2 linked regions of the Methylobacterium currus genome follow. The protein of the gene in region 1 interacts with the protein of each later gene in a pairwise test. Links are inferred from orthologs where the notes say so. Each region holds a gene or a part of one and is shown in the gene's direction. Other genes may lie near its edges.

What was found.
Region 2: the proteins of secG (region 1) and secA interact in binary tests that used the Escherichia coli proteins (3 or more experiments, as listed by UniProt). The link is inferred for Methylobacterium currus from one-to-one orthologs.

What each region holds. Positions count from the first base shown.
Region 1 is NZ_CP028843.1:3,808,409-3,823,625, forward strand. Bases 8,734-11,467 are described here. They hold secG (preprotein translocase subunit SecG), read left to right. Parts: upstream 8,734-9,742; coding sequence 9,743-10,192; downstream 10,193-11,467. Other genes in these bases: DA075_RS17815 (dihydroorotase), read left to right, coding at 8,734-9,527; DA075_RS17825 (CTP synthase), read left to right, coding at 10,351-11,467. Outside these bases: DA075_RS17765 (dihydrofolate reductase), read right to left, coding at 214-708; DA075_RS17770 (thymidylate synthase), read right to left, coding at 711-1,505; DA075_RS17775 (CPBP family intramembrane glutamic endopeptidase), read right to left, coding at 1,666-2,403; DA075_RS17785 (SspB family protein), read left to right, coding at 2,908-3,555; DA075_RS17790 (cytochrome P450), read right to left, coding at 3,681-5,072; fumC (class II fumarate hydratase), read left to right, coding at 5,189-6,598; DA075_RS17800 (DUF4169 family protein), read left to right, coding at 6,680-6,871; DA075_RS17805 (ribbon-helix-helix domain-containing protein), read left to right, coding at 6,868-7,149; CAF17-like 4Fe-4S cluster assembly/insertion protein YgfZ, read right to left, coding at 7,250-8,077; more of DA075_RS17815, read left to right, coding at 8,187-8,733; more of DA075_RS17825, read left to right, coding at 11,468-11,979; DA075_RS17830 (DUF2934 domain-containing protein), read left to right, coding at 12,165-12,371; DA075_RS38160 (M23 family metallopeptidase), read right to left, coding at 12,386-13,720; DA075_RS17840 (peroxiredoxin), read right to left, coding at 14,372-14,836. UniProt on the Escherichia coli protein: Subunit of the protein translocation channel SecYEG. Overexpression of some hybrid proteins has been thought to jam the protein secretion apparatus resulting in cell death; while this may be true it also results in FtsH-mediated degradation of SecY.
Region 2 is NZ_CP028843.1:5,044,576-5,060,437, reverse strand. The notes cover bases 5,723-9,101. They hold secA (preprotein translocase subunit SecA), read left to right. Parts: upstream 5,723-6,030; coding sequence 6,031-8,901; downstream 8,902-9,101. Other genes in these bases: DA075_RS23360 (ABC transporter substrate-binding protein), read right to left, coding at 5,723-5,788. Also shown: DA075_RS23380 (serine/threonine-protein kinase), read right to left, coding at 1-1,824; DA075_RS23375 (HesB/IscA family protein), read right to left, coding at 1,857-2,183; DA075_RS23370 (deoxyguanosinetriphosphate triphosphohydrolase), read left to right, coding at 2,300-3,595; more of DA075_RS23360, read right to left, coding at 4,556-5,722; DA075_RS23350 (gamma-glutamylcyclotransferase family protein), read right to left, coding at 9,122-9,538; DA075_RS23345 (acetyl-CoA carboxylase biotin carboxylase subunit), read right to left, coding at 9,555-11,558; DA075_RS23340 (hypothetical protein), read right to left, coding at 11,699-12,148; phbB (acetoacetyl-CoA reductase), read right to left, coding at 13,069-13,797; DA075_RS23330 (acetyl-CoA C-acetyltransferase), read right to left, coding at 14,123-15,304; polyhydroxyalkanoate synthesis repressor PhaR, read left to right, coding at 15,621-15,862. UniProt on the Escherichia coli protein: Required for protein export, interacts with the SecYEG preprotein conducting channel.

The sequences.
Region 1 (15,217 bases):
CGTCCTTTCCCGGCCGGCACGCCCCGCGCTGTCTCTCGCGTCCCGCGCGGCACTCGCATTGCTCTGGTCTCGGTCCCTTGCGATATCGGCCGAGCCCCACGCGAAAGCAACCACCGGCGCCGACCGAATTCTCAAGGTTTCTGCGGGCTCGCGGGAGTTCCATCGCCGCACCCCGGACCTTGAGATGGTTTCCTCGTCTCGGACGTATCGGGCTCAGGGAGCCCGCGCGAGGGTCACGAACCGGAATCCGTGCTCGTCCTCGGGGCCGGCCGGATGCGCCTCCGCGGCGACCTCGCGGAACTCCGCCGGGATCGCGGGAAAGCGCGCATCGCCCTCGGGCGCCGCGTCGACCTCGGTGAGGTGGATCCGGTCGGCATGCGGCAGGGCGAGGGCGTAGATCTCGGACCCGCCCGCCACCATCACCTCCCCCGCCGAGCCTGCGAGCCGCAGGGCGTCGTCCCACCCGGCCGCCCGCTCGGTGCCGGGCGCCTCCCAGGCGGGATCCCGGGTCAGCACGATCACCCGCCGTCCCGGAAGCGGCCGGCCGATCGAGTCCCAGGTCTTGCGCCCCATCACCACCGGCTTGCCCATGGTGAGGGCGCGGAAGCGCCGCAGGTCGCTGCGCAGGCGCCAGATCAGCGCGTTGTCGCGGCCGATGACGCCGTTCTTCGCGACGGCGGCGATCAGGGTGACGAGGGGCGGCGCCATCCTCAGACCGCCACCGGCGCCCGGATCGCCGGGTGCGGGTCGTAGCCCTCGATGCTGATGTCGTCGTAGCGGAAATCGAACAGCGAGCGCACCGACGGATCGAGGCGCAGCCGCGGGAGCGGGCGGATGTCGCGGGCGAGCTGCTCGCGGGCCTGGGCGATGTGGTTGGAATAGAGATGCGCGTCGCCCAGCGTATGGACGAAGTCCCCGGGGGTGAGGTCCAGCACCTGCGCCATCATGTGGGTGAGGAGCGCGTAGGAAGCGATGTTGAACGGCACGCCCAGGAAGGCGTCGGCCGAGCGCTGGTAGAGCTGGAGCGAGAGCCGCCCGTCGGCGACGTAGAACTGGAACAGGCAGTGGCAGGGCGCGAGCGCCATGCGGTCGAGGTCGGCCGGGTTCCAGGCCGAGACGACGAGGCGGCGCGAATCGGGATTGCGGCGGATCTCGTCGAGCACCCAGGCGATCTGGTCGACGCTGCCGCCGTCGGGCTTGGCCCAGGAGCGCCATTGCCGGCCGTAGACGGGGCCGAGATCGCCGTGCTCGTCGGCCCACTCGTCCCAGATCGTCACGCCGTTCGATTGCAGGTAGGCGACGTTGGTGTCGCCCGCGAGGAACCACAAGAGCTCGTGGATGATCGACTTCAGGTGCAGCCGCTTCGTCGTCACGAGCGGGAATCCCTCGGCGAGGTCGAAGCGCATCTGATGGCCGAACACCGAGAGGGTGCCGGTCCCGGTGCGATCGTGCTTCTCGACGCCGTCGTCGAGGATGCGCTGGAGGAGGGCGTGGTAGGGGCGCATGGCGGACATCCTCCGCGTGAAAACGGCCCGGGGCGCCGCGCGGCGCCCGGCGGGCTCCCATTGGCCTATGCCCGGGGGGAGAGACGGTTCCCCTCCCCGGTCACGGTGCCCAGCAGGATAACGCGTCCCAGGCCGGAATCGCAGCGCCCGGAGGCGTGATTCAGCCGGTACTCCACACCCGTGCCAGCACCACCGCGCCGTTGCTCGCGGCGTGGAGCGCGATGCAGGGCCACAGGCTGCCGGTCCACAGCCGCATCAGGCCCAGAGCCACTCCGAGCGGCAGGACCGAGACCGGCTGCAACAGGCCGTTCTCGGCGTGGCAGAGCACGAACACCACCGTGGCGACGGCGACCGTCGCCGCCGGGGCGAGGTGTCGCGTCAGGCGCCCGAACAGGTCGCCGCGAAACAGCATCTCCTCGGCGAGCGGCGCGAGCACCACGAGCCAGAGCGTCCAGGCCAGGAAGACCTCGCCGGTGAGAAAGGGCGACAGGCGCCAGGCGCGGACGGGCGGCTGGCCGGCGAGCCACAAGAGCCCCGCCGTCCAGGCGACCTGGAGCGCCGGCCAGAGCAGGATGAGCCAGACGGCACGGCGGGAGAGGTCGGGCCGGGTGAAGCCCAGGGCCGTGGCGGGGTGCAAGGCCTTGTCGGGAGCAAAGGGATGTCCAGGATCAAGGGTGTTTCCTGGGCGAAGCCGGATGGCCGCGAGGATCAGAAATGCCAGCGCCACATGCGGAAGCACCGTGAGGGCGAGCGCGGCCCGCTCGGTGCCGGTCAAGGCCTTGAAGGGCAGGAGGCTCGCCGGAACAGCGGGCAGGCGGCTGAAGGCCGCGACCGCTCCAAAGACGAGGCCGAACGCGGCCAGTTGCAGCAGCACCGCCCGCAGGATCGCGGCCGCCACCTTGAGCCAGACTCCCGGCCCGCGGCGGCCGAGGCCGGTGGGTTCGGAGTGCGCCGGCGCACCACTTCGCGAAACGGTCACAGAATGGCGCGCGGCGGGCTTCAAAAGCGGCACGGGACCCTCTATATTCCCCTTGCCGGTCGCGAGGCCGGCTATGGCGATAAACGTTCTTCGGAATAAACCTATCGGACCCGGGGGCGGTACCCGGCGCCTCCACCCAAGCCCGGAACGGCCCGTTCGGTTCGGGCTTCGGCGGGGGCGAAATAGGATCGACGAGGGCGTAAAGGTTGAGCTTTCGCTCGGCATGGTTCCGCCGTTATCGGGCCAATGCAATAGTTGCCAACGACAACTTTGCTCCGGTGGCGGTGGCCGCGTAAGCGGTCCCCAATACCAAACAAAGTCCTAGCGGGTAGCACCGCATAGGCGGGGTTCGGAGGCACCTGGCAACAGAAGCCTCCACTCGAATTCCCTCCCCGCGAGCGATGCGGCGCCAGGCAACGGTTGATGGCAGACGATCTGATTCGCTACGATCTCCTGGTGCAGGATGCCCTGCGCAACGTCGTGCGCAAGGTTCTGGGCGATGCGGCGCGCGACGGCTTGGCCGGCGAGCATCACTTCTACGTCTCGTTCCGGACCGACTATCCCGGCGTGCGGATCTCGCAGCGCCTGCGGGAAAAGTATCCGCAGGACATGACGATCGTCCTTCAGCACCAGTTCTGGGACCTCGGCGTCACCGAGCACACCTTCGAGGTCGGACTGTCCTTCTCCGGCGTGCCGGAGCGGCTTCTGGTGCCGTTCGAGGCGGTGACCGGCTTCTTCGACCCCTCGGTGCAGTTCGGCCTCAAGTTCGAGCTGAACGACGGCACGGCGGCGAGCGAGGACGCGGCGCCCGCCGGCACGACCTCCCTGCGGGCGATCCGGGGCGCCGGCTCCGAGCCGAGCGAGGCGCAGCCGAAGATCCCGGCGATCGGCAACAACCTGCCGAAGATCGTGCCGGCCGCGAAGCCCGAGACCAAGCCGGCGGCCAAGGATGCTTCAGCCAAGGATGAGTCCGACGGTGAGCCGAAGGCCGACGAGTCCGCCGAGCGCCCCGACGCCCCGCAGGAGGGCGCCTCGGTGGTCAGCCTGGACGCGTTCCGCAAGAAGAGCTGAGCGCGGTTATCGCGCGGCTCAGCGGCTGACAGAGCAAGCTTTCTCGCTCCTCGGCCTGATCCCGGGTTCCGCTGCGCGGTTCCGGGATCAGGCCGAGGATTTTTTATTTGGCGGGTGGGGCCGCCTCACCCCCGCGCCGTCACTCGCATCCGCAATCCGTCCTGCGGTCTGAGCGTCACCCGGTGCAGCGGCACCACCGGCCCGGCCCCGGGCGCCCGGTCGAGGCGCACGGCGTGCAGCACGTGGGCGAGGACCAGGGTCGCCTCCATCACCGAAAAGCTCGCGCCGATGCAGACCCGCGGCCCCGCCCCGAAGGGCAGGTAGGCGTAGCGGTCGATGCGGGCGCGATTCTCCGGCAGGAAGCGCTCGGGGATGAAGGCGTCGGGCTCGTCCCACAGCCGGCGGTGGCGGTGCAGCACGTAGGGGGCGACCGTCACCAGCGAGCCGCGCGGGATCTTGATCCGGCCGATCCGGTCCTCGGCCAGAGCCTGCCGGCTCATGAACGGCACCGGCGGGAAGAGGCGCATCGCCTCCTCCAGGGCCGCCTTGGTGCGGGGCAGGGCCTCGGTGCCGGGCGCCGGGCTTCCGGCGAAGGCCGCATCGACCTCGGCCTCGACCGCCTCCCGCGCGCCATCGTCCTGCGACAGGCAGTAGAGCGTCCAGGTCAGCGCATTGGCGGTGGTCTCGTGGCCGGCGCCGATGAAGGTGACGATGTTGGCCCGCACCTCCAGGTCGGACAGGCCGCGGCCGGTCTCGGGGTCCTGCGCACGCAGGAGCAGGGTGAGGAGGTCGTGCGGCGCCTCGGCGCCCGACGTGACCAGCGCCCGGCGGCGCTCGATCAGCTCGTCCACCACCTCGGCGAAGAAGCGGAGCGCCGGCCGCGCCTTGAGGCGGCCGATCCGCGGCAGCCAGTCCGGCATCCCGAACACGTCGAGAGGATCGATCGGCCCCAGGGCCTCGAAGTAGCGGGTGATGGCGCGCCCGAGCGCATCGGGCTCCCGCGCCAGGCCGTGGGTGAAGATGGTGCGCTCCAGCACGTCGAGGGTGACGCGGGTCATCTCCAGGGCCGCGTCGACGCTCTGGCCGTCCCGGCGCTTCAGCCGGCGGGCGAGGCGGGCGGCGGCCTCACCCATGGGTGCCTCGAAGCGGGCGACGTGGCGGGGCGAGAAGATCGGCGCGAGGGTGCGGCGTTGCAGGCGCCACTCGTCGCCCTCGGCGGTCAGGAGGCCGTTGCCCAGGCCCGGCGCGAGCACCCGGCGCTGCAGGTCGTCCTTGCGGTAATTGGCGGCGTTGTCGACCAGCACGTGGCGGATCGCCGTCGGCTCGCTCACCACCGTGACACGGCCGAGCGCGCCCTCCCCGGTGACGATCGGCTGCTCGAAATGCTCCTCGTACCAAGTGGTCAGCGGGTTGGCGCGGGCGGCCCGCAGGAAGCTGAACAGACCCATCGGCTCGGTGCGCGGGCGAGGCACGGTGGGGCGGAAGGGGGCGGCCACGGCCGCCGCACGGGAAGGCATCCGGACTCCTCGATGCGGCGCGATTCGGGTGGCGCGATTCGAGGCGTGTCAGGGCATCGCGCATTCGCCGCTCTTGCCTTAAGTAGGCGCCGTTTCGCACCGCCAAAGAGGCCAAGATGTCGCCGACCGAGAAAGCCACCCGCACGGAATCCGACACGTTCGGGCCGATCGAAGTCCCGGCGGACCGCTACTGGGGCGCCCAGACCCAGCGCTCGATCCAGAATTTCCGCATCGGCACCGAGCGGATGCCCGCGCCCCTCGTTCACGCGCTCGGCCTCGTCAAGCAGGCTGCGGCCCTCGTCAACCGCGACCTCGGCGTGCTGGACCCGAAGATCGCCGAGGCGGTCGCAGCCTCTGCCGCCGAGGTGGTCGAAGGCAAGCATGACGGCGAGTTCCCGCTGGTGGTCTGGCAGACCGGCTCGGGCACCCAGTCGAACATGAACGCCAACGAGGTCATCGGCAGCCTCGCCAACGAGCGGCTCGGCGGACAGCGCGGCGGCAAGTCGCCGGTGCACCCGAACGACCACGTCAACCGTGGCCAGTCCTCGAACGACGTCTTCCCGACCGCGATGCACATCGCGGTGGCCCGCGAGATCAACGACCGGCTGATGCCGGCGCTCCGGCACCTGCACGCCGCCCTCGACGCCAAGGCGCGCGAGTTCGGCGAGATCGTCAAGATCGGCCGCACCCACTTGCAGGACGCGACCCCGGTCACGCTCGGCCAGGAATTCTCCGGCTACGCCGCGCAGGTGGCTTTGGGCGGCGCCCGCGTCGGCGCGACGCTGCCGGGCGTGCTGGCGCTCGCTCAGGGCGGCACCGCCGTCGGCACCGGCCTCAACGCCCATCCGGAATTCGCGGAAAAGTTCGCCGCCAAGGTGGCGGAGCTGACCGGGCTGGCCTTCACCTCGGCCGACAACAAGTTCGAGGCCCTGGCGACCCACGACGCCCTGGTGTTCACGCAGGGCGCGCTGAATGCGCTGGCGAGCGGCCTGTTCAAGATCGCCAACGACATCAGGCTGATGGGCTCGGGGCCCCGCTCCGGCCTCGGCGAGATCTCGCTGCCGGAGAACGAGCCCGGCTCCTCGATCATGCCCGGCAAGGTCAACCCGACCCAGGCGGAGGCGATGACGATGGTCTGCTGCCAGGTGATCGGCAACGGCACGACCGTCTCGATGGCCGGCAGCCAGGGCCATCTGGAGCTCAACGTCTACAAGCCGGTGATCGCCAACGCGGTGCTGCAATCGGTGCGGCTCCTCGCCGATGCCGCGGTGAGCTTCGCGGATAACTGCGTCGTCGGCATCAAGCCGAACCACGACCGCATCGCCGACCTGATGAGCCGCTCGCTGATGCTCGTCACCGCGCTCGCCCCGACCATCGGCTACGACAAGGCCGCCGAGATCGCCAAGACCGCGCACAAGAACGGCACCACGCTGAAGCAGGAGGCCCTGCGCCTCGGCTACGTCACCGAGGCGCAGTTCGACGCGGTGGTGCGGCCGGAGGACATGCTGGCGCCGAGCGCCGAATAACCGCAATCTGATGTCCGCCCCGCGCAGCTTTATGGCGGCGCGGGGCGTTTCCATCGTGGCGGGGGCGCAGAGGATCGGGTCATGGCCGAGATCATCAACCTGAAGCAGGTCCGCAAGGCCCGCGAGCGGGCCGCCAAGGAGGCCCAGGCGACGGAGAACCGCGTCGTCTTCGGCCGCCCGAAGGCGGCGAAGACCCGCGAGGAGGCCCGCAAGGGCCTGGAGGCCGCCCGGCACGAGGGCCACCGGCTGAAGAATCCCGACACCGAGGCATGAACCTGCCGGCGGGCGCTCTGCCGGAAGGCGGATTGCTCAAGCGCTCCCTGGTCATCGCCGGCCATCGTACCAGCGTCTCCCTCGAGGCGGCGTTCTGGGAGGCGTTGCGCCAGCTCGCCCTGGCGCGCGGCCTCTCGGTCCAGGCGCTCGTCGGGCGGATTGACGCGGAGCGGGGCGAGCAGAACTTGTCCTCGGCGATCCGGGTGTTCGTGCTGAAGGCGGTGTGGCCGAGTGAGAGGCCGGAACGCGCGACGGCAGAGCGTCCGCCGCTGGATTGATCGACGACCACGATACGCCATGGTCATCCCGGAGCCGCGCCGCGGCTCCGGGATGACCATGGAGATCCTCGGAACCGGTGCGATCAAGACGTCTGCCGGCTCACACCGGCCACGCGAAACTCGCGAAGCCCGGCTTCTCGACCTCCACCGCCCGCCCGCCGGCCGACACCGTCTCCCCCGCCGCCAGCGCCTCGCCGAGCCGGTCGATGCGCAGCATCGCCAGGCCGCGCGCTCCCGCCCTGCTGCCGGTCTGGCCGAGGCTGCGCTCGCCGGCCGTCACCGGTTCGCCGCTCGGAGCCGCGTCGCCGTCGCGATAGACGAGCGGCACGATGCGGGTGCGGGCGGTGCCGCGATGCTGCATCCGCGACACCACCTCCTGGCCGACATAGCAGCCCTTCGTGAAGTCGACGCCGCCGAGCTGGTCCATCAGCGCCTCGTGCGGGAAGGCGTCGCCGAAGGCGAAATCGGTCCCGCCTTCGGGCACGCCGAGCCCGATGCGGTGGGCCGCGTAGGCGGCCGCATCGGCATCCGCCGCCGGAGCCTCGCCCTCGGGCGCGTGGAGCCGCCAGCCGAGGGCGGCGAGGCGCCCGTCGCGCAGGGTCGGGGAGGGGGCGTCCACGCCCCAGCCCGCCACCACCGCGAGCGGCAGGCCTGTGACCGCCACCTGGGCTCGCAGCTTGTACAGGGTCAGGCGCTTGACGAGATCCGCCACCCGATCGCGGGCGGTGTCGAGGTGGAAGCCGTCCGGCGCCCGGCTCACCAGGAAGTCGAACAGGATCTTGCCCTGCGGGCTCAAGAGCGCGCCGAGCCGGGCCTCGCCCGCGGGCAGCGTCTCGACGTTGCAGGTCAGGAGACCCTGGAGGAAGCTCGACGCGTCGGCGCCGGTGACCGCCACGACGGCACGGTCCGGCAGGGGGGCAAGCGGCATCGGGGGTCCTTTGCTTGAACCGCGGGCAGGGCTGACATAAGCCGCCTGCGCCCGGCCCTCAATCGCGGCGCACGGGCGAACGCGGATTGCGGACGAGGGGAACCCCGACATGAGCCAGAGCTTCGACCTCCTCCTGCGCGGCGGCACCGTGGTCAACCACGACGGCGAGGGCCTGGGTGATATCGGGGTGCGGGCCGGGCGCGTCGCCGCGATCGGCGACCTGTCGCGGGCTGACGCCGACCGCACCCTCGATTGCCGCGGCCTCCACCTCCTGCCCGGCGTGATCGACAGCCAGGTGCATTTCCGCGAGCCGGGCCTCGACCACAAGGAGGACCTGGAGACCGGATCGCGCGCCGCCGTGATGGGCGGCGTCACCACCGTGTTCGAGATGCCGAACACCGTGCCGCAGACCACGAACCCGGACGCGCTCGAGGACAAGCTGAAGCGCGCCCATCACCGCATGCATTGCGACTTCGCGTTCTGGGTCGGCGGCACGCACGAGAATGCCAGGGACGTGGCCGAGCTGGAGCGCCTGCCGGGGGCGGCCGGGATCAAGGTGTTCATCGGCTCCTCCACCGGCTCGCTCCTCGTCGAGGACGATGCCGGCATCGCCGAGATCCTGAAGCGCACCCGCCGCCGCTCGGCCTTCCACGCCGAGGACGAGGCGATGCTGCGCGAGCGCAAGGGCCTGCGGGTGCCGGGCGACCCGTCCTCCCATCCGGTCTGGCGCTCGCCGGAGGTGGCACTGAAGGCGACCGAGCGCCTGGTGCGCATCGCCCGCGAGACGGGAGCCCGCATCCACATCCTGCACATCTCGACCAAGGAGGAGATGCGGTACCTCAGCCAGCACAAGGACGTCGCGACCTGCGAGCTGACGCCGCACCACCTGACCCTCGACGGTACGGAAGCCTATGCCCGCCTCGGCACGCTGGTGCAGATGAACCCGCCGGTGCGCGACGCCGCCCATCGCGACGGGCTGTGGTGGGGCCTGTCGCAGGGCGTCGCCGACGTGCTCGGCTCCGATCACGCGCCGCACACGCTGGCGGAGAAGCAGAAGCCCTATCCGGATTCGCCCTCCGGCATGACCGGCGTGCAGACCCTGGTGCCGGTGATGCTCGACCATGTCGCGGCGGGCCGGCTCTCGCTGCAGCGCTTCGTCGACCTGACCAGCGCCGGGCCGAAGCGCGCCTTCGGCATCGCCCGCAAGGGGCGCCTGGCGGTGGGCTACGACGCCGACGTGACGGTGGTGGACCTCAAGCGCCGCGAGACCATCACCAACGCCTGGATCGCCTCGAAATGCGGCTGGACGCCCCATGACGGCCGCGAGGTCACCGGCTGGCCGGTCGGCACGGTGGTGCGCGGCCAGGCGGTGATGTGGGAAGGCACGCTCACCGAGCCGTCTCGAGGTGAGGCGGTGCGGTTCGAGGAGGGGTTCCCGGCCAGGGGGTGAGGCAGGCACGGTCGGGCGCGTGAACCCTCCCTCCCCCGCAGAGGGGGAGGGGTCAGGGCGGCGCCCGGCAGGGTCTTCTGCGATCCCATTCCACTCCCCACCCTTGGCGCCGGCGCACTTCTCGTATAGGAGCGCCCGGAATTGGAGGTCCGGACGCGTCCGCGTGCCGGCCGTTGCCACGTTGGCGGCCCGATGAGGGCCGGCCCGGAAGCCCGATGCAGACCGTCCTGATCGTCGTCCACCTGATCATCGTCCTCGCCCTGATCGGCGTGGTGCTGCTGCAGCGCTCCGAGGGCGGCCTCGGCCTCGGCGGCGGGGGCGGCACGCAGGGCTTCATGACCGGCCGCGGCCAGGCCAACGCGCTCACCCGCGCCACCGCGATCCTGGCGGCCCTGTTCTTCGCCACCAGCATGGTCCTGGCCATCATGTCGCACCGGGGCGCGGGGCCGCGCTCGATCTTCGACGGCGCCGGCACCAGGGCCCCGGCGGGCCAGACCGGTGCGCCGCCGGCCGGCAACGTCCTCGACCAGCTGCGCCAGCAACAGGGCGACGCGCCTGCGACCCAAGGCTCCGGGCCCCAAGGCTCCGCTCCCCAAGGCTCCGCGACGCCGGCACCGGCGGCTCCCGCCGCGCCGGCCGCCCCCGCGGCGCCGCAGTCTCGCTGATCTGCCCGCTCACTTCGCGCTCGAGTCCGGCGGCGCGCCTGCGCCGCCTCTCTCATCCAAAACTCCTGTGAATCCGGCCGGCCCCGCCGCCCGGACATGACCCCGTTGAGCTGATGGCGTTTGGCAACCCGGCCACGCCTGTGTATGGAGCGAGTCCCATGACGCGGTATGTCTTCATCACCGGCGGCGTGGTCTCCTCGCTCGGCAAGGGCCTCGCTTCCGCCGCCCTCGCGGCCCTGCTCCAGGCCCGCGGCTACAAGGTCCGCCTGCGCAAGCTGGACCCCTACCTCAACGTCGATCCGGGCACGATGAGCCCGACGCAGCACGGCGAGGTCTTCGTGACCGACGACGGCGCCGAGACCGATCTCGATCTCGGCCATTACGAGCGCTTCACCGGCGTGCCGGCGACGCGGGCCGACAACATCACGACCGGCCGGATCTACCTCGACATCATCACCAAGGAGCGCCGGGGCGACTATCTCGGCGCCACCATCCAGGTGATCCCGCACGTCACCAACGCCATCAAGGAATTCGTCCTCGACGGCAACGACGCCTACGACTTCGTGCTGGTCGAGATCGGCGGCACCGTCGGCGACATCGAGGGCCTGCCGTTCTTCGAAGCGATCCGCCAGCTCGGCCAGGAGCTGCCGCGGGGCACCTGCGCCTACGTCCACCTGACGCTGCTGCCCTACATCCCCTCGGCCGGCGAACTGAAGACCAAGCCGACCCAGCACTCGGTGGCGGAGCTGCGCTCGATCGGCATCCAGCCCGACATCCTGCTCTGCCGCTGCGACCGGGCGATCCCCCGCGAGGAGCGCCGCAAGCTGGCGCAGTTCTGCAACGTGCGCGAATCGGCGGTGATCGAGGCGCGGGACGTCGGCACGATCTACGAGGTGCCGCTCTCCTACAAGGAGGAGGGCCTGGACCGCGAGGTGCTGGCGCATTTCGGCCTCGAGACCGGCCCCGAGCCGAAGCTCGACCGCTGGCACGACATCGTCGGGCGGATCAAGAGCCCGGAGGGCGAGGTCTCGATCGCCATCGTGGGCAAGTACACGGGCCTCAAGGACGCCTACAAGTCGCTGATCGAGGCGCTGAACCACGGCGGCATCGCCAACCGGGTCAAGGTCAACCTGGAGTGGATCGAGTCCGAGGTGTTCGAGCGCGAGGACCCGGCGCCGTTCCTGGAGGGCCTCAACGGCATCCTGGTGCCGGGCGGCTTCGGCCAGCGCGGGGCGGAGGGGAAGATCCGCGCCGCCCGCTACGCCCGCGAGCGCAAGATCCCGTATTTCGGCATCTGCTTCGGCATGCAGATGGCGGTGGTCGAGGCGGCCCGCTCGCTGGCCGGCATCGCCGACGCCAACTCGACCGAGTTCGGCCCGACGCCGGAGCCGGTGGTCGGCCTCCTCACCGAGTGGATGCGCGGCAACGAGCTCGAGCGCCGGGTCGCCGAGGGCGATCTCGGCGGCACGATGCGGCTCGGCTCCTACACGGCGGCGCTGGCGCCCGATTCGCAGATCGCCAGGATCTACGGCGGCACCCGCATCGCCGAGCGCCACCGCCACCGCTACGAGGTCAACATGGCCTATCGCGAGCGGCTGGAGGCCAAGGGGATGCGCTTCGCCGGCCTGTCGCCGGACGGGCTCCTGCCCGAGACCGTCGAGGTGGTAGGCCATCCCTGGTTCATCGGCGTGCAGTTCCACCCGGAGCTGAAGTCGCGGCCCTTCGAGCCGCACCCGCTGTTCCAGAGCTTCGTCGCTGCGGCGATCGAGCAGAGCCGCCTGGTCTGAAGGCGGATGATCCGATTGTTGCGTCCGGACGGCACCGCCCGGACCAACGCAGGTTGTTGCCCGGGCGCGAAGGAGCGCCCCGCGCCGTCGATCCCTCGCGACAGTGATACCGACCCACGGTATAGGAGCCGCGTTGAGCCGGCCCCGGCACGAAGCGGGATCCGGTGGGGAAGAGGTGATCGGTGATGCGTGAGATACCCCTGGCGGCGATCCGGGCCCGCGCCTACGACATCTGGGAGCGCAACCACCGTCCGGACGGGTACGAGATCCAGTTCTGGCTGCTCGCCGAGCGCGAGCTGCGGGCCGAGCAGGAGAGCCGGCGCGACGCCGCCGCGGAGGATCAACCCGCGGCGTCCGCGCAAGGATCGTCGGCCGAGCCGCTCGGCCGCTGAAACCTCCCGCCGGATCAGCGTGACGCCAGCCGGGCCCCTGCCCGCAGGAAGCGTTGCGGATCGACCGGCTCGCCGTCGATCCGGGTCTCGTAATGCAGGTGCGTGCCGGTCGAGCGGCCGGTGGAGCCGACCCGGCCGACCATCTGGCCCGCCGCCACCGCCTGGCCGGGCACCACCGTGATCGCCGAGAGGTGGGCGTAGCGCGTGACGAGGCCGTGGCCATGATCGACCTCGACCATGTTGCCGTAGCCGCCCGAGTAATCCGCCAGCGTCACCGTGCCGGCGGCGGTGGCCCGCGCCGGGGCGCCGTACTCGCCGCGCAGGTCGATGCCGGTATGGAGGGCGAGGCCGCGGGTGAACGGATCGGCCCGGTAGCCGAAGGTGCTGGAGAGCCCGCCATCGGCCGCCATCGGCCGCCGCAGCGGCAGCGCGCCGACGATCCGCCGCAAGCTGTCGCGTTCGCCGAGGTCGCGCTGTGCCAGCAGGATGGCGTTCTCGAACGGTCCCGACCCGGCCGGCACCAGCGGGCCGCCGACGCCGCCGCTTCGGGCCGCGGCGAAGCGCCGCGCGTCGAGCCCGGCTTCCGCCATCACCTCGCGCAGGCGCGCCGCCTCGCTGCGGCTGCTCGCGGCGAGACGGCCGACCGCCAGGCTATGGCGCGCCTCGAGACCGTCGAGGGCGTGGGCGAGCGTCGCGATCCGCAGCGTGACCCCGGGGGAGGGGGCCGGCGCGATCGTGTCCGCCTCCGTGCGCAGGCCCAGGGCCTCGGGGGTCGGGGCGGGTGCGGGGATCGGGGCAGGAATCGGGGCAGGAATCGGGGCAGGAATCGGGGCAGGAATCGGGGTATGTGCCGGCATCGGGGCGAAGGACATCGCCGCGGACACCGGCCGCGCGTCCCGGGCCGGCCACGCGCCGCTCCACCCTCCCGCCGCGTCCTCGCCCGTCGCGCCCGGGACGCTGCCGGCCTGCTCGGCGAGGCCCATCAGCATCGCCTGGCGGCTCTCCAGCGCGACCTGCCGCCCGGCGAGGTCGGCGAGCCGCGTCTCGACCCCGTCCTGCTCCAGAAGCTTTTGCGTCGCCACCCGGTCGAGCCGCGCCCGCAGGGCGCTGATCCGCTCCTCGTAGGCGTATTGCATCGCGCCCTGGCGCTCCATGAACCGGGCCAGCGCCTCGTCGCGGAAGACGATGAACCACGTCGCCGCGCTCGCCCACAGGGACAGGGCCCCGAAGGCCAGGGCCGCCAGAACCAGGGTCCTGCGCCGTACGACCCAGACCCGGTCCGGGCCGCCGCGCGCGGGCGCGGGCCGCGACAGGCGGGCGACGAGGGACGAGAGGCGGGAAGGCAGCATCGGGACGGTCCGTAACCTGAACGGGACCATCGCATGTTAAGGTTAAGGATGTTTCAAGGACGGAGACGAAACGGTGTCCTGCGGCAGTGTCGCGATGGGGATGGCGCAGCGTCGTTGCGGATTGCCCAAGTCGCGATCCGATGAAAGATAACCTGCGAAATCCCGTCTCCTCAGCGGGGACGGAGTAGCGATGAGGGTGACACATGCACCGTGCGAAGCCTTCGCTTCAAGCTGTCGGCACCACGCTCAGCGCTAGACATGGATCTGTGTCAGGGCATGTTTGACTTGCAGGGATAGCACCGCGAGACACTGATCTCTCCCACCCGCGACCTCATCCTGAGGTGCGGGCGATCGAGGATCGCGGGCGATCGGGGATCGCTGGCGACCGGAGGGGGCCTCGAAGGAGGTCGCCCGTCACCTCGGTGGTATCTGGAGGCCTCCTTCGAGGTCAGTCGATCGAAAACCGGCTGACACCTCGGGAATGAGGTCGTGAGCGGGTTAAATCGGATCACTCAGCCAAGCGGGCTCTCACCCTCACGTGTGACCGTCGGTCTCGGGGCCGCTCCCCCGCGCGGGAGAGGCCGCCGGTGCTCGACCTGCGAGCGCCGGCGGCCGCTCTGCGGTTTGCAGCGCAAGGCCGGATCGCGCGCCCTACAGCGCCTGCGCCGCCGCCAGCACCGCATCAGCATGGCCCGGCACCTTCACCTTCTGCCACACCTTGGCGATCGTGCCGTCGCGGTCGATGAGGAAGGTCGTGCGCTCGACGCCCATATACTTGCGCCCATACATGCTCTTCTCGACCCAGACGCCGTAGGCTTCGAGCATCGCCTTCGTCTCGTCCGAGGCGAGCGGGAAGTCGAGGCCGTACTTCTCCCGGAACTTGTCGTGGCTCTTCATCGGGTCGGGCGAGATGCCGATCACCGCGGTGTCGGCCTCGGCGAAGGCTCGGCCGAGCCCGTTGAAGGCCTGCGCCTCCAGGGTGCAGCCGCTGGTGTCGTCCTTGGGGTAGAAGTACAGGACGGCCTTGCGCCCTTTGAGGCCGGCGAGGCTCAGGGTCTCGCCGCCGGTCGCCGGCAGGGAAAAATCGGGGGCGGGGTCGCCCGGGTTCAGCGCCATCGTGCCTTCCTTTCGGCCGATTGATAGTGTGCCTCTGGGGGAGGCGAGCAGGGCGACAGCCGTGGGCGAGGGACCGGCCCGGCGCGCCGCCCGACGGATAGCGGCAGGACGTTACCCTCCGGTCACCGGAGCGGGCAATCATCGGCGGCGGCCCCGCCGCCCGGAGCGTGGCCCTCACGCTGAGGGGACGGGGCTTTTGGAAGGGCGGCGCCCTCGATCGGGGCGCCCGGAGTGGCGACGCACGCGTGACGACAGGCCGAGCGACACCAGGACCAGACCCCGTGACGCAGGCGGGCCGCGAGGAGTCGGCGTACGACAGCCCGGGCGCCTGCGCCGCGCGGATCACGGCGGCGCCCCGGTCGCTGCTGCGGACCTGTGTCC
Region 2 (15,862 bases), 1.2 Mb from region 1 along the record:
GGGAGCGGTGCTGAAATCCATCAGCCCGAGCCCGCCGGGATCCTTGGCGGCGGCGCTGACCGAGAGGCGGCCGGGCTTGACGACGAAGCGCGACACCGCCTGGCCCAGCGCCTTGGCGGAGGGCGAGCCGCCGAGGACCGCCGGGATCCCCAGCATCGCGGCGGTGCCGTATTCGCGCTGCAGCTCCTCGGGCTTCAGGCTCTGGGCCTTGGCCTGCTGATCGACGAAGCGCTGGAACAGGCCCCCGTTCTCGAGGGTGAGCGCCAGGGACTTGGCGCTGGCGCCGAGAAGCGCCAGGGAGGAGACCATCGGCTCGGGGTCGAACACCTCCTTGCCGATCCCGCCGATCGTGCCGGTGATCCGCGCGGTGCCCATGTCCTTGCCGGTGAAGGTCACGTCCCGGAAGGTGACCTCCCGGGTGGCCTCGTCCCAACGGGCGTCGACGGTGCCGGAGAGATCGAGGGCGGTGTAGCCAAGGCCCGCCAGGTCGGCGAGGACCGGGGCCGTGGTGCCGGGCGGGACCGCGCAGGTGAAGCCGTCGAAGGCCAGGCGCGAGGCGGTCGGCACGCCGTCGCGCGGCTCGCTCATGGCGAGGTCGGCGCTGCGCACGGCGAAGCGCATGGGGCCCGAGGCGGCCAGCGGATCCCGGGCTGAGGCCTGCGCCGGCAGGTCGACGTCGAGGTTTTCCAGGGCGAGGCGGCCGAGCCCCGGGGCATAGCGGCGCAGCTCGGCCTGGTCGAGCGGGCCGGCGGCGGCGCGGCGCAGGCCCTCCAGCACCGGCTTGAGCGACAGGCCGGAGAGGGTCAGGCCCTTCAGGGCGACGCGGCCGGCCGGGGCATCGACCGACAGGCCCTCGGCCTTCATCCGGCCCGCACCCTCCTCGGTGCCGTAAGTGATCCGGGCAAGGCTCGCCTGGATCGGGCTCGGCTTGGGGCCGCCGCCGGGCGCCGCGAAGGTAATGCCGCCGATCTCCAGCCCGCCGATGCTGATTCCGTCGAGCAGGTCGGCGGCGAGGCCCGACAGGCGGGAGCGCTCCGGCCCCTCCATTCGGCCGGTTCCTTGGCCGGCGCCCTCCGCCAGAGCCCGAACCGACTCCGCCCACGGGATCGTGGTCGGCCGGCCGACGAGGTCGCGGGCGTCGATGCGGGCGATGCGCAACGCCGCCCCATCGGGGCCGGTCAGGGCGATGTCCTCGGCGGTGACGCCGCCATAGACGCGGATCGGCGCCGCATCGGGACCGCCGGGCTCGGTGAACAGGCGCGCGAGGCCGGCCAGATCGACCTCGCGGGCGTTGAGCCGGCCATAGGCGCCGGCGGCGTCGGGGCCCGGCCCCTCGACCGTCAGGACGGCACCGCCGGCCTCCAGCGTGCCGATCCGGCCCGCCGCCACGTCCCGGGCGACGACGTCGTGATAGACCGCGACCTGCACCCGCCCGCCGGCCGGCTGCTCGACCCGCAGGACCGGGATCACGATCTCGCGGGCGGAGAGCTTCTCGAGACGGGTCCGCCAGGGCGCGGGACCTGCCGGGTCGAGAATCGCCCGCGCCTCATCCCGCGAGAGCGCGGTGCCGCGCAGCTCGAGCTTCGGCGCCTTCAAGGTGACGGGCCCGAGCGGCAGCACGACATCGTCGAGGGCGACCGAAGCGCCCGGGGCGACGGCGCCTTGGGCCACGGCGTCCTGGGTCGGCGTGCCGGGAGTCGCAGGACCCTGAGCCTGCGCCGGGCCGGCGAAGGGCGGCACTGCCGGCAGGGCGGCCGTCAGCGTCGCGCAGGCGAAAGCGCCGAGCGCGGCCCGGGCCACGCCCGTTGTCGAGAAGCGGGTCATGGCGGAGCGTCCCGGAATCGTGGCAGGCGGGATTACAGGGAGAACGAGGTACCGCAGCCGCAGGAGGCGGTGGCCTGCGGGTTCTCGATCTTGAACGACTGGCCGATCAGGTCGTTGACGAAATCGATCGTCGCGCCCTCCATGTACGGGAGGGAGGTGGGATCGACCAGCACCGTGGCGCCGTCCCGCTCCACCGCCAGGTCGTCCGCGGCGCGGTCCTTCGCGATGTCGAAGGCGTACTGGAACCCGGAGCAGCCGCCGCCATTCACGCTGATGCGCAGCATCGAGCCCGGGGGCTCGGCGCCCATGATCTCGTTGATGCGGCGGGCGGCGCGGGGCGTCAGGGTGATCGGGGTCATCGACGGCTTCTCGGGTGGGGGTCCGACGTGCGATGGCAACATAAGAATGGACGGCCTGCGCCGCAACAGCGGCGCATGAACGGGCAGGGGTTGCCGTGCGCCTGCGTCAGCGGCGCATGAATGGGGGTGCCGTGCGCCCGCAACAGCGGCGCACGGGTGGCGATGAGGGCTGGAACGTGAGACGGACAGGCGAGCGCTGGCGGGCCTCCTACGGCAGCGATCCGTACGCGTCGCGCGGGCGGCTGATCCCGGAAAGCCCCTCGCCGACCCGCACCGACTTCCAGCGCGACCGCGACCGGATCGTGCATTCGGCCGCCTTCCGACGCCTCAAGCACAAGACGCAAGTGTTCGTCCACCACGAGGGCGACCATTACCGCACCCGCCTGACCCACACCCTGGAGGTGAGCCAGATCGCCCGGGCGCTCGCCCGGGCGCTGGGCCTCGACGAGGATTTGGCCGAGGCCCTGGCGCTCGCCCACGACCTCGGCCACACCCCCTTCGGCCATACCGGCGAGGACGCTCTGCATGCCTGCATGGCCGAGCATGGCGGCTTCGACCACAACGCCCAGGCCCTGCGGCTGGTGACCCGGCTGGAGCGGCGCTACGCCACCTTCGACGGGCTCAACCTGACCTGGGAGACGCTGGAGGGGCTGGTCAAGCACAACGGCCCGCTCCTGACCCGGGACGGCCGGCCGACGCCGCATTACGCGAAAGCCGGCATCCCGGTGGCGATCACCGAGTACAACGCCCAGAACGACCTGGAGCTCGCGACCTTCGCCGGCCCCGAGGCCCAGGTGGCGGCCCTGGCCGACGACATCGCCTACGACGCCCACGACCTCGACGACGGCTTGCGGGCCGACCTCTTCGCCCTCGACGACCTGACGGAGGTGCCGTTCCTCGCCGGCCTCCTCGACGAGATCGGGAGCCTCTATCCGGGCCTGGAGCGCTCGCGGGTGGTGCACGAGCTTGCCCGCCGGGTCATCACCCGCTTCGTCGAAGACGTGATCGCCGAGGCCGGGCGGCGCCTCGACCGGCTGCAGCCCGCCGACGCCGCCGCGATCCGCCACGCCGCCGACCCGGTGGTCGCGTTCTCGGAGGCGATGGCGGCGGCCGACCGGGACATCAAGACCTTCCTGTTCGCCCGGATGTACCGGCATCCCGGCGTGATGGCGGTGCGCCGGCGCGCCGCCTCGCTCGTCGAGGATCTGTTCTCCGCCTTCCGGCGCGACCCGACCCGGATGCCCGAGGAGTGGAGTGCCGGCCTGTCCGGCCCCGACGATCCCCGCACCCTGCGCCGCGTCGCCGACTTCATCGCCGGCATGACCGACAATTACGCGGTGAGCCAGCACCGCCGGCTGTTTCCCGAGACGCCGGACCTTCACTGGGTGATCTGGCCGGGGTCGGAGGGATGAGGGGGCTTGCTGGCCTTCCCGGCCACTCGCTCCGCTTCATCCCCTCCTCGCCTTCATCCGGAGATGGCCTGCGATCGGAGATCGCTGCACGATCCGGCCTCGAAGAAGCGCTCCAGCAGTCCGAGCGATACCTGGAGGCGTCCGTCGAGGCCTCCGCTGGGCTTCGGTGCCTCAGGATGAGGGCGCGGGTGGGAAAACCCGCCGCCTCGATGGCCTCGCGCAGGCCGGCCACTGCGTGGGCCTGGATGTTCCCGGGGAGTGTGCAGTCTCGGGGTGTGCAATCTCGTGGTGTGCAATCTCGTGGTGTGATGGTGCATCACCGGCGCTGACGCGTCATGCGGAGGATGCCCGGTCGTCGTCGCGAGAGGCGACGCGCCGGGTCACGCCCTGCACCACGAGCGCATCGCCCTTCCCGTCCCTTCTGCGAACGCCTTGATCCGCCATCGGTTCGAGGGTCGAGGGTCGGGGCTCGGCTCGGATACCGGATCATGCACGGGCGCGGGTGCCCGTCTCGCCGTCCAAGAGCCAGTCAAGTGACATCAACGCCAGCGCGGCCGCTTGACCGGGGCCGTGCCCTCGACCACCGGCAAACGTGTCGCGGTCGCCTTCGTCGATCGGGGCTACACCGGGAAGACGCGGGCCATGGCCGTCCGCGCCCCCGGCATCGAGCCGGAGCGTCGCGAGCTGCCTGCGGCCACGCAAAGCTCCGTGCTGGTCCCGCCGCGACGGGCGGTTGATCGCTGCCGTCCCTGGGCCACCCGCCTGGGCAGGCTCGTTCAGCATGACGAGCGCTACGCCCCGACCGGGCCAACCCTCGTCGCCTTCGTCCGTCCGGCGGTCAAGCAAGCCCCTCGACTCGCCTCGAATCCGTAACAAGCTCGGGATCCCGGGCGCTCGCCTGCGGCGAGGCCCGGGATGACCCTGTGACGTGTCAAGGTCCTCGCCGAGGTCCCTTCGCCCTCACTGCGTCAGCGGGCAGCCGCTGGCCTTGGCCGAGAGGAAGGCCTTGTCGCCGGGAATCGTGGCGAGCAGCTTGTAGTAGTCCCACGGCGCCTTCGACTCGGTCGGCGACTTGACCTGGAACAGGTACATGTCGTGGACCATGCGGCCATTGGCCTGAACGGTGCCGCCGCGGCCGAAGAAGTCGTCGACCTTCAGCTCGCGCATCTTGGCGGCCACGGCGTCGGTGTCGTCGGTGCCGGCGGCCTTCACGGCCTTCAGGTAGTGCAGCACCGAGGAGTAGGTGCCGGCCTGGATCATGTTCGGCATCTTGCCGGTCTTGGCCATGAAGCGCTTGGCGAAGCCGCGCGCCTGGTCGTCGAGGTCCCAGTAATAGCCCTCGGTCAGCACGATGCCCTGCGCCGCCTTGAGGCCGAGACCGTGGACTTCCGCTAGCGTGAACAGCAGGGCCGCGAGGCGCTGGCCGCCCTGGACGATGCCGAATTCCGCCGCCTGCTTGATCGCGTTCGAGGTGTCGAGGCCGGCATTGGCCAGCCCGACGATCTTGGCCCCCGATCCTTGCGCCTGGAGCAGGAACGACGAGAAGTCCTGCGCGCTCAAGGGATGGCGCACGGCGCCCACCACCTTGCCGCCCTTCTGGGTCACGTACTGGGTGACGTCGGCCTGGAGCGCGGTGCCGAAGGCGTAGTCGGCGGTGAGGAAGAACCAGGTGTCGCCGCCGGTCTCGACCAGCGAGCCGCCGGTGCCGACCGCCAGCGCGTGGGTGTCGTAGGCCCAGTGGAAGCCGTAGGGCGTGCACTGCTTGCCGGTGAGGTCCGAGGTGGCCGCACCGTCCACGATCGTGATCTTGCGCTTCTCCTTCGACAGGCCCTGCACCGCGAGCGCCACCGAGGAGGTGGTCAGCTCCATGATCGCGTCGACACGGTCGGTGTCGTACCATTGCCGGGCGATGTTCGAGGCGATGTCCGGCTTGTTCTGGTGGTCGGCGTCGACGATCTGCACCGGCACGTCGAGGACCTTGCCCCCGAAATCCTCGACCGCCATCTTCGCCGCCTCGACCGAGCCGCGGCCGCCGAAATCGGCGTAGACGCCGGACTGGTCGTTGAGGATGCCGATCTTCACCACGCCGTCGGAGGCGCCCTTCTGGGGGGATTGGGCGTGTGCGGCGGTCGCGAGAGCGAGACCGGCGGCGAGCGCGGTGGTGCGGGCGAGCGCCCGGCTCAAACGTGTCATGTCGTCCTCCCCGGCCGCTTCGTTGCCCGTGCGGCCGTTATCCTGCCTCTGGCAGCACGGCAGCTAGGGCGGTGCCGGGGCGGGAATCAAGCGGCCTTGCCGCCCTCCGCCCCCCGTCTTTCGCAGCACGGCCACGGTTGTGCCTTCGCGCCCGCTGCCTTTTGGGTGCACGGCTCCCTATATGGGCCTATAAGGCGCCCGCGGCGCGCGCCACTACCGTTACGATCGATCGCAGGTTCACGATGCTGGGTTCCCTTGCCAAGAAGATCTTCGGGTCGTCCAACGACCGCCGGGTGAAGGGATACCGACCCCGCGTCCAGGCCATCAACGCCCTCGAGCCCGAGCTGGCGGCCCTGTCCGACGAGGCCCTGCGCGCCCGCACCGACGCCCTGAAGGCCGAGCTCGCCGCCGGCAAGTCCCTCGACGACATCCTGGTCCCGGCCTTCGCGACCGTGCGCGAGGCGGCCAAGCGGGTGCTCGGCCAGCGCCACTTCGACGTCCAGCTGATCGGCGGCATGGTGCTGCACGAGAGCGGCATCGCCGAGATGAAGACCGGCGAGGGCAAGACCCTGGTGGCGACGCTCGCCACCTACCTCAACGCCCTGTCGGGGAAGGGCGTCCACGTCGTCACCGTCAACGACTACCTCGCCCGCCGCGACGCCGAGTGGATGGGACGGGTCTACCGCTTCCTCGGCCTGACCACCGGCATCATCGTGCACGGCCTCGACGACGTCGAGCGCAAGGCGGCCTATGCCTGCGACATCACCTACGGCACCAACAACGAGTACGGCTTCGACTACCTGCGCGACAACATGAAGTACGAGCTGGGCCAGATGGTTCAGCGCGGCCACAACTACGCGATCGTCGACGAGGTCGACTCGATCCTGATCGACGAGGCGCGCACGCCGCTGATCATCTCGGGTCCCATCGACGACCGCTCCGACCTCTACACCACGATCGATGCGATCTTGCCGCGCCTGGTACGCGAGGATTACGACCTCGACGAGAAGCAGCGCACGGTCTCGCTGACCGAGAACGGCAACGAGCACATCGAGGAATTGCTGCGCGAGGCCGGCATCCTCAAGGAGGGCGACCTCTACGACGCCCACAACGTGACGCTGGTCCACCACGTCAACCAGGCTTTGCGCGCCCACACCCTGTTCACCCGCGACAAGGACTACATCGTCCGCAACGACGAGGTGGTGATCATCGACGAGTTCACCGGCCGCATGATGCCCGGCCGGCGCTACTCGGAAGGACTCCACCAGGCCCTCGAGGCCAAGGAGCGGGTGACGATCCAGCCCGAGAACCAGACGCTCGCCTCGATCACCTTCCAGAACTACTTCCGCCTCTACAAGAAGCTCGCCGGCATGACCGGCACCGCCTCGACCGAGGCCGACGAGTTCCAGGAAATCTACAACCTCGAAGTGGTCGAGATCCCGACCAACAAGGAGGTCGAGCGCGTCGACGAGGACGACGAGGTCTACCGCACCGTCGACGAGAAATACGCCGCGATCATCCAGGAGATCGACAAGGCCCATGCCCGGCTGCAGCCGGTGCTGGTCGGCACCGGCTCGATCGAGCGCTCGGAGCACCTCGCCGGCCTGCTGGTCAAGCACGGCTACAAGCCGCTCGACTACAGCGACCCGTCGGCGCTGGAGGATGTCTACGCCGCCGCCCGCGAGGGACGGGTGACCAAGCGCTTCGCGGTGCTGAATGCCCGCTTCCACGAGCAGGAAGCCTACATCGTGGCCGAGGCCGGCGTGCCGGGCGCGATCACCATCGCCACCAACATGGCCGGCCGCGGCACCGACATCAAGCTCGGCGGCAACCTCGACATGCGGATCGAGCAGGAGCTGGCCAATGTGCCGGAGGGGCCTGAGCGCGACGCCCGCATCGCGGGTCTGAAGGCCGAGATCGAGCAGAACCGGGCGCGCGTGCTGGGCTCGGGCGAGCCGGCCGACCCGGCCGCCGGCCGCAAGGCGGCGCTGCCCGGCGGCCTCTACATCCTCGGCACCGAGCGCAACGAGAGCCGGCGCATCGACAACCAGCTGCGCGGCCGCTCCGGCCGCCAGGGCGATCCCGGCCGCTCGAAATTCTACCTCTCGCTTCAGGACGACCTGATGCGGATCTTCGGCTCCGACCGCATGGACGGCATGCTCCAGCGCCTCGGGCTCGAGGAGGGCGAGGCGATCATCCATCCGTGGATCAACAAGGCGATCGCCAAGGCGCAGCAGAAGGTCGAAGCGCGCAACTTCGACATGCGCAAGAACGTGCTCAAGTACGACAACGTCATGAACGACCAGCGCAAGGTCGTGTTCGAGCAGCGCCGCGAGTTCATGGCGCAGGAGAGCGTGCGCGAGACCGTCGACGAGATGCGCCAGGGCGTGATCGAGGACGTGGTGGCGCGCCACGTGCCGGAGGACGCCTATCCGGAGCAGTGGGACATCGCGGGCCTGCGCGAGAGCATCACCCGCGACCTCAACCTCGACGTCCCGGTCGAGGACTGGGCCAAGGAAGAGGGCATCGCCGACGAGGAGATCCGCGAGCGCCTGCGCAAGGCCGCCGACGAGGCGTATGCCGAGCGCACCGCCCGCAACACGCCCGAGGTGATGGCCTATGTCGAGAAGCAGGTGCTGCTCCAGAGCCTCGACCATCTCTGGCGCGAGCACCTCGTCACCCTCGACCACCTGCGCCAGGTGATCGGCTGGCGCGGCATCGCCCAGCGCGACCCGCTCAACGAGTACAAGTCGGAGGCGTTCGACCTGTTCAACAGCCTCGTCGGCTCCCTGCGCGAGCAGGTCACCGGCCAGCTGATGCGGGTCGAGATCATGTACCAGGAGCCGGAGCCGCAGACGCTGCCGCCGATGTTCGCCCAGCACCTCGACCCGGTGACCGGCGAGAACGAGTTCGCCTACGCGGAGGGCGCGGCCGGTGGCGGCGGCGGTGCCTACGAGTTCGCCGGTCAGGCCCTCGCCGCCGACGCCCCGGTGCTGGAGCGCAATCCCGACGACGCCGCGACCTGGGGCCGGGTCGGCCGCAACGAGCCCTGCCCCTGCGGCTCGGGCAAGAAGTACAAGCACTGCCACGGCCGGTTCGCCGCGGAGGAGTGATCTCGGCAAGACGCAGCGCACGCCGCCAAGAGACCCTCCCCCCTCTGCGGGGGAGGGGGGCCCTGCGTCAGCAGGGGGCGGGAGAGGGACGTGGCTTCCGGAAGAGGCCGTGCCTGCGTGACGGGCGCAGACCTGGATCAGCGTCGCGCTGCCCCTTTGCCGCCCCGCTTCCGCGGGGAACCTTCCCCCGCAGGGGGTAGGGTTCAGGCGTCGCGGGTGCTTACCGCTTGAGCGCCGCCAATCCCCGTAAATACATCTCCGGCAGGCCGTTCTCCCGGCCCGCCGCGATCACGCCCTCCAGGTAGCCCGGCCTCGGCACGCCGCCGCTGCCGCGGCCCAGATACACCAGCGCCCGCCGCACCCCACCTTCGGTCGAGACCGGCTGCTGCGCCTTGACGTAGAGCCCGCTCGCCACGCCCTCGTAGCGGTCGAGGGCCGGCACGTCGGCGAGGCTCAAATCCCACAGCACGCCCCAGACCGTGCCGGAGGGACAGCGCTCCACCGAGGCGTAGCCCTCCCGCATGATGACGAGGCGGTGGCGGTTGAGCCGGCCGAGGCCGAGCACCCGCGAGGCGGGGCAACGCCGGGCCATGGCGGCCCGGTCCATGTTGGAGCCGTAGGCGAAGTAGAGCGGCACGAAGAGACCGCTCGGCTCAGGCGAATTCGAGGATCACCGCGTCGACCGCCAGGCTGTCGCCTTCCTTGGCCTGGATGGTCTGGACGGTGCCGTCGCGCTCGGCGCGCAGCACGTTCTCCATCTTCATCGCCTCGACGATCGCCAGCGGCTCGCCCGCCTTCACCTCCTGGCCGGGGGTGACCATGATGCTCTTCACGAGGCCCGGCATCGGGCAGAGCAGCTGCTTGCCCGACCCGGCGACCTCCTTGACGGGCATCAGGGCGGCCAGCTCCGCCTCGCGCCTCGTGTAGACCCGGGCCTCGGCGGCGGCGCCCGCATGCTGCAGAGAAACGCCGTTGAGGAGGGAGCGGACCTGGATCGCCGCCGGCTCACCATCGATCGTGCCGGTCCAGACCGGTTCGCCCGGGAGCCAGTCGCTCTCGACCATCCATTCGGTCCCGTCCGCGAAGGCGACCACGACCCCATCGTTGGTGGTCTCGACGGTCGCCTCGAAACGCTGGTCGCCGAGCAGCACCACCCGCTCATTCTCGAAGCGCAACTGGAACGGCTCGCGCATCTGGCCCGAGATGCCGCGCTTGCGCTCGTTGAGCAGGTGGTCGATCGCGGCGGCGGCCGCCGCCATCCGGCGCGCCACCTCGCCCGCGGGCTTGGGCGCCTCGAACCCGTTCGGGAATTCCTCCGCGATGAAGCCGGTGGAGAGCCGGCCTTCCTGCCAGCGCGGATGGTGCATCAGCGCCGAGAGGAACGGGATGTTGTGGCGGATGCCGTCGATCGCGAAGGCGTCGAGGGCCTGGGCCTGGGACGCCACCGCTTCGTCGCGGGTCGGGGCCCAGGTGACCAGCTTGGCGATCATCGGGTCGTAGTGGATCGCGATCTCGCTTCCCTCCTCGACGCCGGTGTCGTTGCGCACGATCGCGTCGCCGAGGGGGCCCTCCTCCGGCGGCCGGTAGGTGGTGAGCCGGCCGATCGAGGGCAGGAAGTTGCGGGTCGGATCCTCGGCGTAGACGCGGCTCTCCACCGCCCAGCCGTTCAGCGTCACGTCATCTTGCGCGATCGGCAGCTTCTCGCCGGCCGCGACCCGGATCATCAGCTCGACGAGGTCGAGGCCGGTGATCATCTCGGTCACCGGGTGCTCGACCTGGAGCCGGGTGTTCATCTCGAGGAAGTAGAACGACTTGTCCTGGCCGGCGACGAACTCGACGGTGCCGGCGGAATCGTAGTTCACGGCCTTGGCCAAGGCCACGGCCTGCTCGCCCATCTTGCGCCGCGTCGCCTCGTCGAGGAGCGGGGAGGGCGCCTCCTCGATGACCTTCTGGTTGCGGCGCTGGATCGAGCACTCGCGCTCGCCCAGATAGACGACGTTGCCGTGCTTGTCGCCGATGACCTGGATCTCGATGTGGCGCGGATCGGTGATGAACTTTTCCACGAAGACCCGGTCGTCGCCGAAGGACGAGGCGGCTTCCGAGCGGGCGCGGGCGAAGCCCTCCGCCACCTCGCCGGCCGAGTGCGCGATGCGCATGCCCTTGCCGCCGCCGCCGGCCGAGGCCTTGATCATGACCGGATAGCCGATCTCGTCGGCGATGGTGACGGCGTGCTCCGGGCTCTCGATCACCCCGAGGAAGCCCGGGACGGTCGAGACTTGTGCCGCGGAGGCCGCCTTCTTCGATTCGATCTTGTCGCCCATGGCGGCGATTGCCGCGGGGTTCGGGCCGATGAACACGATGCCGGCGGCTTCCAGCGCCTTGGGGAAGGCCTCGCGCTCGGAGAGGAAGCCATAGCCGGGATGGACGGCCTGGGCGCCGGTCTGCCGGCAGGCCTCCACGATCTTGTCGATGACGAGGTAGGACTGCGCCGCGGCGGCGGGGCCGATATGCACCGCCTCGTCGGCCATGGCGACGTGCAGCGCGTCACGGTCGGCGTCGGAATAGACCGCCACCGTCTTGATCCCCATGCGGCGCGCCGTCTTGATGATGCGGCAGGCGATCTCGCCACGGTTGGCGATCAGGATCTTGTCGAACATCGGAGCGCGCACTCGAGCCTAAGGGGGAATCCGGGCCGGGGTGGGTCACACCCAAGCTCATCCCCGTTAAAGCATGGCGCGCGCGCCGCAAAGCCGGGTGTTCTCGGCCGAATGGGCGAAGCCCATGTCGAAGCCCATGTTCACGCGGCCACCGCGTAGGACAGGATCTCCTCGATCGCATCCTCAGCCCCGGCCCGGGTCCGGTTCGCCTGGAGCGCGAAGCTGATCAGGGCCGGGTCGTTGGTCTCCGCCTCGCGCACCACCTCGACGGCGATGCGGGCGCCGGTGGCGGTCGGGCCGCGGCCGCAGCCGAGCGAGGCGGCGAGCCAATGGGCGGTGTCGGCGTCGATATGGCCGGTCGGGCGCTCGCCCCACACGGCGAAATCGACCGTCGACGCGATCAGCCACTCGGCGAAGGCCGCATCGGCCCTCGGGATCGCCCGGTCCAGGCCGAACAGCATGTCGGCCTCCTCGCGGCAGGTCAGCCCATCGGGCAGCACCGCACGGTGCAGCTCGCGCACGTCCTCCAGGCTGATGGCGCCGGCGGCGATCATACGGTTGCAGAAGTGTTGCAGCGAAGCGTTGATCATCTGTCTGTGCCTCCCCGGCTTTTGTTGCGCCGGTGCTTGTCCCTGTGTGAGGAGGACTATGCAGGGCGGGTGGCCTTTGACAGGTTAACGGCTGGATCTGAATCCCTGTTCAGGTTAAAGCCTGGCAACGGGGTGTCGTTGCTAAAGCGTTGCATCGATCCGTCAATTGCGTCGGTCGATGCCGGGTCCGCTGGCGCTGCCGCGGTGATGCGCGCGAGCGCCCGCCCGGTCGCGACGGCGGTCGAGCTGGCGGTCCGGAGGTAGGACGGACGGCCTTCCCCGCCGCCGGCCCGATGGCGGGACGATGCCGTCGAGGCCCGCCGATGGAGGTCAGCTGCTTGTCGGCCGCCGCCGGTGCGCTGCCGTGGCGGTCCGGCAGCTCGAAGACCGCATGCCGAGTCCACGACGGGACAGGATCCCCGTCATGCCGGCGAGCGGCCATGGGCCGGGTCCGGCCCATCCGGCTTCCCGGTCGAGCCTCGGGACCGGCGCGGTGCCGCGATGCGCGCCGCGAGTCGCCGGCGCGGCAAGATACTGCCGGCGCTCATGAGGATCTGCGCCACGCGCGTCGCGCGGAGGAGTGCGCCGCCACCCGTCATCGCGACGTTGATCCGCCTGCTGCCCCTGGCGTCGCCGGGTCAGGCGGGACGCATCCCCCTTCGAGCGGGAGCCGGAGAGAGCGGCCAGGGGCAAGCTGCGCAACCTGGGGCCAGAGCCCGCCATCACCCTCGTCGCGCCGCTGCGAGGGCCGGGGAGGCAGATGAGTGGCCGTCTTTCCGGATCGACCGGCCCAGGTCGATGCTCACGACCCCGTGCGGAACCGGTGGGTTGTCGAGGCCCGATGCAAGGCGGGGCGGGAACCGCCGGGCCAGCCCGACGGCTTCGGAAAGGGGGCGCCCCGGACGAGGCGCCCCGCCTCGTCACACGAAGTACTGGCCGCCGTTGATCGTCAGGGTCGAGCCGGTGATGAAGCCCGCCTGCTCGCCGGCCAGGAACTCCACCGCGCGGGCGATCTCCTCCGCCTCGCCGAGGCGGCCGACCGGGATGTGCGGCAGGATCTTGGCCTTGAGCACGTCGGCGGGGATCGCCTTGACCATCTCGGTGGCGATGTAGCCCGGCGCGATCACGTTGACGGTGATGCCCTTGTTGGCGTTCTCCTGCGCCAGCGCCTTGGCGAAGCCGATCACGCCGGCCTTGGCGGCGGAGTAGTTGGTCTGGCCCATCTGGCCCTTCTGGCCGTTGATGGACGAGATCAGGATGATGCGGCCGAAGCCCCGCGAGCGCATGCCGTCGATCAGCGGCCGGGTGCAGGTGAACATCGAGTCGAGGTTGGTGCGGATCACCGCCTGCCACTGCTCGAAGGTCATCTTGTGGAACATGCCGTCCCGGGTGATGCCGGCATTGTTCACGAGGGTGTCGATCGGGCCGAGCTCGGCTTCCGCAGCGCGGATGCCGGCCTCGCAGGCCGCAGGATCGCCGACGTCGAACTTGAAGACCGAGATCCCGGTCTCGTCCTTGAAGGCCTGCGCGGCCTCGTCGTTGCCGCCGTAATTGGCCGCGACCTTGTATCCGGCCTCCTTCAGACCTTTCGAGATCGCAGCGCCGATGCCGCGCGTGCCCCCGGTGACCAGTGCGACGCGTTCTGCCATGTGCCCTCTCCTTGATGAGCGTTCGAGCGATCCATCCCTCGGCGCGGCTCCGTGGTACTTTACGGAAGGCGGCCGTTCCACAACGAAGGCGGGTGTTGTCCCGCTTCTTCAGGTACTAACTGAGAGGGAGCGGCCGGGCTCCCGGCCGCTCTTCGTCTCAATCGTAATATTTCAGCGCGCGACGCGACTTGTACCATCACGCTTTCGCATCGACGTGTCGATGCGAAAGCGTCCGGCGCAGCAGCGCCGGCGCCCATTCGGGGTTAGCCCGCGCCTTCGAACGAGTTCGCTCGAAGGCGCGGCGGTGTTCGTGCTCGACGCTGTCTCAGCGCTCGAGGCACATGGCGACGCCCATGCCGCCGCCGATGCAGAGCGTGGCGAGACCCTTCTTGGCATCGCGGCGCTGCATCTCGTGCAGGAGGGTGACGAGGACGCGGGCGCCCGAGGCGCCGATCGGGTGGCCGATGGCGATGGCGCCGCCGTTCACGTTCACCTTCGTATCGTCGAAGCCCAGGTCCTTGTTGACCGCGAGCGCCTGGGCCGCGAAGGCCTCGTTGGCCTCGATCAGGTCGAGGTCGGAGGCCTTCCAGCCGGCCTTCTCGAGGGCCTTGCGCGAGGCCGGGATCGGGCCGGTGCCCATGATCTTCGGGTCGACGCCGGCGGTGGCCCAGGAGCGGATGGTGGCCAGCGGCTTGAGGCCGCGCTTCTCGGCCTCGGCCGCCGACATCAGCACCAGGGCGGCGGCGCCGTCGTTGATGCCGGACGCGTTGCCGGCCGTGACCGTGCCGTCCTTCGAGAAGGCCGGCTTCAGCTTGGCCATGCCCTCGGGCGTCGCACCCTCGCGGATGTACTCGTCGGCATCGACCACCACGTCGCCCTTGCGGCCGGGCACGGTGACGGGGGCGATCTCGTCCTTGAACCGGCCTTCCTTCTTGGCGGCCTCGGCCTTATTCTGCGAGCGGGCGGCGAACGCGTCCTGCTCCTCGCGGGTGAGCTGCCACTGCTGGGCGATGTTCTCGGCGGTGTTGCCCATGTGGTAGCCGTTGAAGGCGTCCATCAGGCCGTCCTTCAGCATCGTGTCGACGAGCTTCAGGTCGCCCATCTTCTGGCCGCCGCGCAGGTACTGGGCGTGAGGGGCCATCGACATCGATTCCTGGCCGCCGGCCACGATGATGTCGGCGTCGCCGTTGGCGATCTGCTGCATGCCGACCGCGACGGTGCGAAGACCCGAGCCGCAGAGCTGGTTGAGGCCCCAGGCGGTCTTCTCCTGCGGGATGCCGGCGGCCATGGCGGCCTGGCGGGCCGGGTTCTGACCCTCGCCGGCGGCGAGCACCTGGCCGAAGATCACCTCGTCGACCTCCTCGGGGGAGACCTTGGCACGCTCCAGGGCCGCCTTGATGGCGACCGCGCCGAGCTTGTGGGCGGGCACGGTGGCGAAGGCCCCGTTGAACGACCCGACCGGGGTGCGGGCGGCACCCACGATGACGATATCAGCCTTCTCAGCCATGCGCCTCTCCTCTGAGCCTCTCCCAGCGTCGCGGGATGCCGCCGGCCCGCTCCCGGCGGCGCGTGTCCTGCGTGCTTTGGGGTGGATGAAAGCGTTGCCCTGGACGAAGTCAAGGCGTTCACGACCGGTTCTGGCGCTGGCAGCGCGGCCAGTTTGCGTGGACGACGCGCAGATTGCTATTTTCGCCAGCACACGAAGGCCTTAAGGTCCACTCATGAGAACCGGTGAAAATTCGGCTCGCCCGGCCCCGGCCAGTTCCCGCCGGGTTCGCCAAGGGGTCGGCCAAGAGGTTGGCAAAGAGGGAGGCCACGCACCGATGGCGGAGAGCGGCAAGTCGACACCCACCGTCATCAAGAAGTACGCCAACCGGCGTCTCTACCACACGGGCACCTCGACCTACGTCACACTCGAGGACCTCGCCGCGATGGTGCAGGCCGGCGAGGATTTCGTGGTCTACGACGCCAAGTCCGGTGAGGACATCACCCGCTCGGTGCTGACCCAGATCATCTTCGAGCAGGAGAACAAGGCCGGCGCCGAGAACCTGCTGCCGGTGGCCTT